One region of the Methylobacterium sp. WL64 genome, then DNA from elsewhere that is predicted to be linked to it. Evidence: riboswitches for the same ligand, from Rfam matches in the RefSeq annotation. Region 1 holds a riboswitch; the other holds the start of a gene.
The links. A riboswitch is a leader RNA that binds a small molecule or an ion and turns the genes downstream of it on or off. The one in region 1 is predicted to bind thiamine pyrophosphate.
Positions count from the first base shown of each region.

Region 1 (4,170 bases):
CACCGGGTCGTCGGCCTTGGCGATGGCGGTGTTGATCAGGCAGGCCGCCGCCCCGAGCTCCATGGCGATGACCGCATCCGAGGCGGTGCCGATGCCGGCGTCGACGATCACCGGTACGCTCGCGCGGCGACAGATCAGCTCGATATTGGCCGGGTTGGCGACCCCCATGCCGGAGCCGATCAGCGAGCCCATCGGCATGATCGCGGCGCAGCCGAGATCCTCCAGGCGCTGGCAGACGACCGGATCGTCGTTGCAATAGGGCAGGACTACGAAGCCCTCGTCCACCAGATGCCGGCAGGCCTCGATCAACTCGGCCACATCCGGATAGAGGGTCTCCCGGTCGCCGATCACCTCGACCTTGATCCAGTTGGTGTCCAGAGCCTCCCGGGCGAGCTCGGCGGTCATGATCGCGTCGCGGGCGGTCTCGCAGCCGGCGGTGTTGGGCAGAAAGCGCTTGCCCTTCAGGATGCGCACCGTGTCCGAGCCGTGGCCCTGGAGGGACACCCGGCGGATCGAGGCGGTGACGACCTCGGCCCCAGACGCCGCGACCGCGTCGCGCATGATCGCCTGGGTCGGGTAGCCGGCCGTGCCGATGAACAGCCGCGAGGACAGCTCCACCCCGGCGATGGTGAAGCGATCCGCCTCGGTCTCGGGGCGCAGCGGCGTGACGGTCTGGTCCATGGTCAACCTCCCTGCATGGCGCGGACGATCTCGACCCGGTCGCCCTCGGCGACCGGCGTCTCGTCCCAGTCCCGGCGGCGCAGCACGCGGCCGTTCAGGGCGATGGCGATGCCCTGGGGGCTCTCGATACCGGTCTCGTCGGCCTCGGCCCGGAACAGGGCCGCGATGGTCTCGACCGCGAGATCCCGCATTTCTCCGTTCACCAGAAGCTTCATGCCGAGGCCCTCGTGGGTTCGCGTCGGTCGAAGCGCGCCCGAGTGAACGGCTGTGCGATCTCCGGCAGCGCGCCGCGTGTGACGAGTTCGGCGACCGCCTCGGCCGTCACGGGGGCGAGCAGGTAGCCGTTGCGGTGATGGCCGGTGGCGACGACGAGGCCCGGCGCGAGCGTGTCGATGATCGGCGCGTCGTCGTCCGAGGTCGGACGGTAGCCGCCCCACACGGCCTCGACCTCCATCTCCTCGATGCCGGGCAGCACCCGGCGCGCGCCCTCGAGCAGGGCGAAGAGGCCGCCGGCGGTGATGCCCGACCGGAAGCCGCAATCCTCGACCGTTGCGCCGACGATCAGCTGGCCGTCGCTCTTGGGCGCCATGTGGACCTGCTCGGTCCAGATCATCCGGCTGAGCGTGCCGGTGCGCGCGGTGGTGCGCAGGGCCATCGACTGGCCCTTGAGCGGTCGCACCGGCAGGGCGAGATGTTCGGGCAGCAGGCCGCCCTCCCCGCTCCACGCGCCGGAGGCCAGCACGACGGTATCGGCCGTCACGGCCTCGTCGCCGGCCCGGATGCCGGTCACCGTTCCGCCGGACCAGTCGAGCCCGCTCACCGCCAGGCCCTCGACCAGCGTCACGCCGGCACGCCGACAGGCTTCGGCCAGTGCCGCCATAACGAGGCGGGGATCGACCTGGTGATCCAGTGGGCAATGGATTCCGGCGGTGACGGCCGGCCGCAGGGCGGGCTCAAGGCGCCGCACCTCGGTGCCCGGGAGCCACGCGGCGTCGAGGCCCGAGCGGCGCTGCAGGTCGTAGCGGAAGCGCAGGCGCTCGACCTCGTCGCGGCCGATGGCGACCACGACGGTCCCGTCCGCGCGATAATCGATCGACAGGCCGGTCTCGGCTTCGAGGGCGTCGCGGAACCCCGGCCAGAGCCGGAGCGATTCGAGGGCGAGGGGCAACAGCGGATCGGAGCCCGGCTCGTGCTCGGCGGCCGGGGCCAGCATGCCGGTGGCGGCCAGGCTCGCACCCGCGCCGATCGTGTCGCGCTCGATGACGACCACCGCGCGGCCGGCGCGTGCGAGCCGCCAGGCGATCGACAGGCCGATCAACCCGCCGCCGACGACGGCGACATCGGCACGCGCCGGCAGCGAGGCCTGCGCGGCGAAGCCGCCCGGGAGGCGGCGGCGTCCGATCGGCGAAACGGGGCGGTCAAAAGCCAAAGTCATCTCCGCGGAATTCCGTCGCGAAGATCGGGCCGTCTGCTTCGGTGAGAAGCGGTGACCTGCCATTCAGGCGGCCGCGGTCCAATCCCTACGCCGGTGTGAGCCGGATCAGGTTCGAAGGATTTCCGCGCCGCAGGTCCGGGGGACGTGCCAGCGGTTTCTCAGCCCCTTGCCGGGGATCTCCCTGGAACAGCGATAGATCTGGTCGCGCGGGCCCCGCGGGTCAAGCCCGCGGTCTGCGGGCGGGCTATCGGGGGCGGACAAACGGCCTGTGGCCGTCACAGCCTGGAGCATCGGGCGGAGGCACTGCTGCGCCGGTCAGCTCGGCGCACGCGGCCGCAGGAATTTCGGGCGGAACACCGCCATGGGCTCGCGGAAGCCGTCGAGGACGTGCTCGCCCAGGGGGATCGGATCGCCCCAGAGGAAGTCCACGAACGGCTTCGACATCAGCAGCGGCTCGCCGAGCTGGCGGTTCAGCCGGGCGATCCGGCTGGCGAGGTTCACGTCGCGGCCGATGACCGTGAAGTCGAGCCGGGAGCCCGAGCCGACATTGCCGTAGGCGGCCTCGCCGTGGTGGAGCGCGATTCCCGCCGCCACCGGCACCGAGAACTGATGCAGGGCGTTGGCCTCGTCGAGGGCCGCCAGCGCGTTCTGGGCCGCAGTGAGCGCCCCCTTGGCGGCCCCCCCGAGATCGTCGCCCGATTCCCGGAAGATCGCCAGCAAGCCATCGCCCAGATACTTCAGGACCTCGCCGCCCTCACGCTCGATCGGCGGCACCAGGCAGTCGAAGAACACGTTGAGCAGCCCGACCGCCTCCTCGGGAGTCATGTCGGCGGAGGTCCGGGTGTAGTCCCGCATGTCGGCGAATAGGATCGCCGAGCGGATCCGCGTCACCTGTCCGCGGCGGATGTCGCCGGCCAGGATCGCCCGGTGCGGCTCGTCGCCGACATAGAGGCGCAGCACGTGGTCGAGCTGCTTGTTGAGCACGCGCATCTCGGCCACGGCCGCAAGCGCCGGCATGACGAAGCGGAGGATCGCGATGTCGTCCTCGCCGAACCCGTCGGGCGCCTTCGTCGCGAAGGTGATCCCGTTCTTGGTGCCGTTGGTGAAGAACAGCGGCGCCACGACGTAGTGGGTGTAGCCGCCGGCCTTCAGGTCCGGGATGATCGCGTAGGCATCGTCCGGCGTCTCGGCGACGTCGAGGATCAGCCACTCGCCGGTCTCGTGGACGGTGTGGAACGGGCTGTTGAGATAAGCCTCCTGCGAGCGGCCCCCGTGCGGGAACAGCCGCACGCTGGTGCCGCCGTCCCGGGTCCAGACCCGGCCCACGCCGGCATATTCCGAGTGCAGGGTGTCGATCGCAGAGGAGGCCCGATCCACCGGCACGCCGATGGCGATCAGCCGCTCGGCGAGGCCGGAGAGCATGTCCTCGGCTTTCTGCAGCCGGGCGCCCTCGCCAAGCAGCCAGTCGCGGATGCCCACCGAGGGCTGGAGCGCGCCGAAGGGCACGTCGTCGGCTTCGGAGCCGTCCGCGAAGGCCGTCGGCAATCCGGGCGTTGGCGGGCGGCGTTCGAGCATGGCGCCAAGGTGGGGGCCGCGCAGCCGCCTGGCAACGCAGTCGGAGGGGAGGCGCCGCGGGGGGGCCGCGACGGGGGCTCAGTTGTCCAGGAAGCTCCGGAGCTTCCGGCTACGCGACGGGTGCTTCAGCTTGCGGAGCGCCTTGGCCTCGATCTGCCGGATGCGCTCGCGGGTCACCGAGAACTGCTGGCCGACTTCCTCGAGGGTGTGGTCGGTGTTCATGCCGATGCCGAAGCGCATGCGCAGCACGCGTTCCTCGCGCGGGGTCAGCGACGCCAGCACCCTTGTCGTGGTCTCGCGCAGGTTCGACTGGATCGCCGCGTCGATCGGCAGGACGACGTTCTTGTCCTCGATGAAGTCGCCGAGGTGGCTGTCCTCCTCGTCGCCGATGGGCGTTTCGAGGGAGATCGGCTCCTTGGCGATCTTGAGGACCTTGCGGACCTTCTCCAGCGGCATCGCCAGCTTCTCGGCCAGCTCCT
Region 1 is NZ_VRVA01000003.1:48,906-53,075, forward strand. It holds gene FV242_RS02460 (thiazole synthase) at 1-681, opposite strand, end outside; gene thiS (sulfur carrier protein ThiS) at 684-896, opposite strand; gene thiO (glycine oxidase ThiO) at 893-2,116, opposite strand; TPP riboswitch at 2,181-2,308, opposite strand; gene FV242_RS02475 (adenylate/guanylate cyclase domain-containing protein) at 2,432-3,691, opposite strand; gene rpoD (RNA polymerase sigma factor RpoD) at 3,770-4,170, opposite strand, start outside.

Region 2 (4,170 bases), on a different contig from region 1:
ACGGGAAAACGGGTTTTCGGCTCCAGGCGCAATCCCAGGCCGCCCTCCGGGCCCTTCAGTATGCCCAAGCCGACGGAGAAGCGAATTTCTCGCGCACCGTCAGCCTCGGAGATCCTCCCGATGTCGGCATCGCCGCCGACCTGATGCTCGCGGCGCTCTACGATGCCTACGGGGCCGAGCCGGACTCGGCGATCGAGATCACGGCGCCGCGCGGCGGCGGCGGCGGGTGCGGCACGCCCACGTCTTGAGCGGACGGGGCGTGCCGGCTCCTCATTCGGCCGCGTCGATGTAGAGCTTGCCGCCTTCGGCCAGGAACTCCTGGGACTTGGCCCGCATGCCGGCCTCGGCCTCGGCCTTCGACATTGCGGGCGACGCGCCCACGACCTCGCCCGCTTCCTCCATCGCCAGCACCTCGGCGCGCAGGTCCTGGGTGATCTTCATCGAGCAGAACTTCGGCCCGCACATCGAGCAGAAATGCGCGACCTTGTGGGCGTCCTTGGGCAGGGTCTCGTCGTGGTAGCGACGGGCCGTATCCGGATCGAGGCCCAGGTTGAACTGGTCTTCCCAGCGGAAGTCGAACCGGGCGCGGCTCAGCGCGTCGTCGCGCAGCTGGGCGGCCGGGTGGCCCTTGGCGAGGTCGGCGGCGTGGGCGGCGATCTTGTAGGTGATCACCCCGGTCTTCACGTCGTCGCGGTCCGGCAGCCCGAGGTGCTCCTTCGGGGTGACGTAGCAGAGCATCGCGGTGCCGAACCAGCCGATCATGGCGGCGCCAATGCCCGAGGTGATGTGGTCGTAGCCGGGGGCGATGTCGGTGGTCAGCGGGCCGAGGGTGTAGAACGGCGCCTCGCCGCACTCCCGCAACTGCTTCTCCATGTTGACCTTGATCTTGTGCATCGGCACGTGGCCGGGGCCCTCGATCATCACCTGGCAACCCTTGTCCCAGGCGATCTTTGTCAGTTCGCCCAGCGTCTCCAGCTCGCCGAACTGCGCGGCGTCGTTGGCGTCGGCGATCGAGCCCGGACGCAGGCCGTCGCCGAGCGAGAACGACACGTCGTAGGCCCGCATGATGTCGCAGATCTCGTCGAAATGCTCGTACAGGAACGATTCCCGGTGCCCGGCCAGGCACCAGCGCGCCATGATCGAGCCGCCCCGCGAGACGATGCCGGTGACCCGGCGGGCGGTGAGCGGCACGTGCGCCAGCCGCACGCCGGCATGGATGGTGAAGTAGTCAATGCCCTGCTCGGCCTGCTCGATCAGCGTGTCCTTGAAGACTTCCCAATCGAGCTTGAGCGGGTCGCCACCGACCTTCTCGAGCGCCTGGTAGATCGGCACGGTCCCGATCGGCACCGGGCTGTTCCGGATGATCCACGAGCGGATGTTGTGGATGTTGCGGCCGGTGGACAGGTCCATGACCGTGTCGGCGCCCCAGCGGATCGACCAGACCAGCTTCTCGACCTCTTCCGCGGCCGACGACGTCACGGCCGAATTGCCGATGTTCGCGTTGATCTTGACCAGGAAGTTCCGGCCGATCGCCATCGGCTCCAGCTCGGTGTGGTTGATGTTGGCCGGGATGATCGCGCGGCCGCGGGCGATCTCGTCGCGCACGAATTCTGGGGTGATGAACGGCGGCACCGACGCACCGAAGCTCTCGCCGTCTGCCAGCGTGGCTTCGGCGCCCGCCAGCATCGCGTCGCGACAGGCGTTCTCGCGGTGGGCGACGTAGATCATCTCCTCGGTGATGATCCCGGCTCGGGCGAACTCGTACTGCGTCACCATCTGCCCGGGGGCCGCCATGCGGATCGTCCGGGTAGCGGGGCAGGGCGCCACGAGCTTGTCGCCGGCGAAGCCGTTATCCTCCGGCTTGACCGCACGGGGCTCAACCGCGGTGTAGCCGCGCGCCGCGATCCAGGGCTCGCGCACGCCGGGCAGGCCGGCGGTGAGGTCGATGCGGGCGTCGGTCTCGGTGTAGGGGCCCGACGGATCGTAGACCCGCACCGGCTCCTCTTTCGGATCGGACAGGGCAATCTCGCGATAGGGCACCCGGATGTCCGGCCGGCCGACCGGATTCGCGTAGACCTTGCGCGACCCGGTGACCGGACCCGTGGTCACGGTCTCGGGGCTGCCTTTCACGTCCTTGGGGAGAACGGGTGCGTTCATCGTGGGCCTCTCCTCGTGTTGGAGCGCTCCGGACCACGCGATGGCTGAGATGAGATCCGGCCGCACGCACGCGAGCAGCCGCGGGTTCCCGTCCCTCCGCCGGTATGAGCCGGATCAGGTTCAAGGGTCAGGGCAGCATGCCCAATCTCAGCCCCCTTCAGGGCCCCCCTCGGAACAGTTCAAGACTCGGCCCCGGGGATGGGTTTGTCAATGCTGCGGCGAGCTGAGCGGATAACAGGCTGGTGTTGTACGGCGGGAGAAGCTCCGGTCGCCCAAAGACAAGAGCCCTGTGTAGGGGCAGGGCCGCCCAACCACTCATCAAAGCCGTCCTGGGCCAAACAAACTTGGCTACGATGCCCATCTTTGAACCTTCAAGAAACGATGCGCATCCTGCTCCTGCTGCTGGCCGCCCTGGCGGTGCTCTACCTGGCTTGGCTCGTCGCCCTGGTGCTGTTCCAGCGGCGGCTGATCTACCCGGGCGCGGCTTGGAACGGGCAACCCGTGCGCATCCAGGCGGCACCGCCCGGGACCGAGCCGGTCACGGTAGCGACAGAGGACGGCGAGCGGCTTTTCGCCCTGTGGCGGCCGCCGCATCCCGGCTGCGGCATCGTCATCAGCTTTCACGGCAACGGCTCCCGGCCCGAGCCGCACGCGGCACGCTTCGCCGCGGATCCGTGGCGCGCGGCCGGCTGGGGTGTGCTGGCGCCGGCCTATCGCGGCTATCCTGGCTCGACCGGCACGCCGAGCGAGGACGGCCTGATCCGGGACGGGCTGGCGGCGGTCGCGGCCGCTGAGGCACGGTCCCCGGGGGCGCCGATCCTGCTGCATGGCCATTCCCTGGGTGCCGCGGTGGCGGTCGCGATCGCCGGGCAAGTCGAGGCGATCGGGCTCTACCTTGAAGCACCGTTCGACTCGCTGACCCATGCCGTGCGGCTGCATGTCCCGCTGGCACCATCCTGGCTCCTGCGCGACACCTATCGCTCGGACCGGCGCATCCAAGGCACGTCCGCGCCGGTCCTGATCGTCCAGGGCACCGACGACCCGGTGGTGCCGGCCGAGCTCGCCCGGGCGCTCGCTACGGCGGCGGGGCCCCGAGCGCGGTTCGAGCTGGTGCCGGGCGACCACATGTCGATCTTCGGGTCCCGGGATCGCGAGGCCGAGGCGTGGTTCCGCGGACGTGTGGGGCCGGCCTGCAGGACGCCGGATCAGGCTGTGCCCTGAAAGGACGGGAGGAGACATCGTTTGGTCGGACGCCGCCCCCGGCGCTGGAACGCCGACGATCCGGAGATGCCCGGCGCGGTTGCCCGGATGGATCCGGTCTGCCCGCTCTGCGGCCGGCCTATCCCGCCCCGCGCCCGCTCCAGCCTGCACCACCTCACCCCGAAGCTGAAGGGCGGCACCCACCAGGGCACGGTGCGGCTGCACCAGATCTGCCACTCGGCGATCCATGCCCGCTACAGCGAGGCCGAGATCGCCCGCCGGCTCGCCGACGTGGACGCACTCCGGGACGATCCCGAGATCGCGCGCTTCGTGGTCTGGATCCGCGGCAAGCCCGACGACTTCCACGCCGCCACGCGCATGACCCGCGACCGCCGCGCGGGCAAGCGTCGGGATTGAGGCAGCCGTTTACCCGGCGCTCAGGACATCTGCAGGTTCCGGTCCCGGGCCGGCAACCCCGTCAACCTTGTCGATCCACACTGGCCCCGGTCTGGGAGCTGAACGATGGGCGGGGCAGGGGACGTGGGCGGCCGGCTGGCCTGGGTCGATATCGCCAAGGGGATCTGCATCCTCATGGTGGTGATGATGCATTCCGTCATCGGCACCGGTGCGGCCCTGGGCGGCGAGGGATTCCTGCACCCGGTGGTGGCCTTCGCCAAACCGTTCCGGATCCCGGATTTCTTCCTGCTGTCCGGCCTGTTCCTGGGGCGGGTGATCGACCGGGACTGGCGCCTGTTCGCCGACCGCCGGGTCCTGCACTTCGCCTACTTCTACGGGCTCTGGCTGGTGATTCAG
Region 2 is NZ_VRVA01000012.1:101,157-105,326, reverse strand. It holds gene FV242_RS09150 (hypothetical protein) at 1-248, shown strand, start outside; gene thiC (phosphomethylpyrimidine synthase ThiC) at 271-2,157, opposite strand; TPP riboswitch at 2,232-2,337, opposite strand; gene FV242_RS09140 (alpha/beta hydrolase) at 2,539-3,378, shown strand; gene FV242_RS09135 (HNH endonuclease) at 3,400-3,774, shown strand; gene FV242_RS09130 (acyltransferase family protein) at 3,880-4,170, shown strand, end outside.
Region 2: it holds a riboswitch for thiamine pyrophosphate, as region 1 does, so the genes downstream of both, thiC (phosphomethylpyrimidine synthase ThiC) here and thiO (glycine oxidase ThiO) in region 1, are expected to answer to the same signal.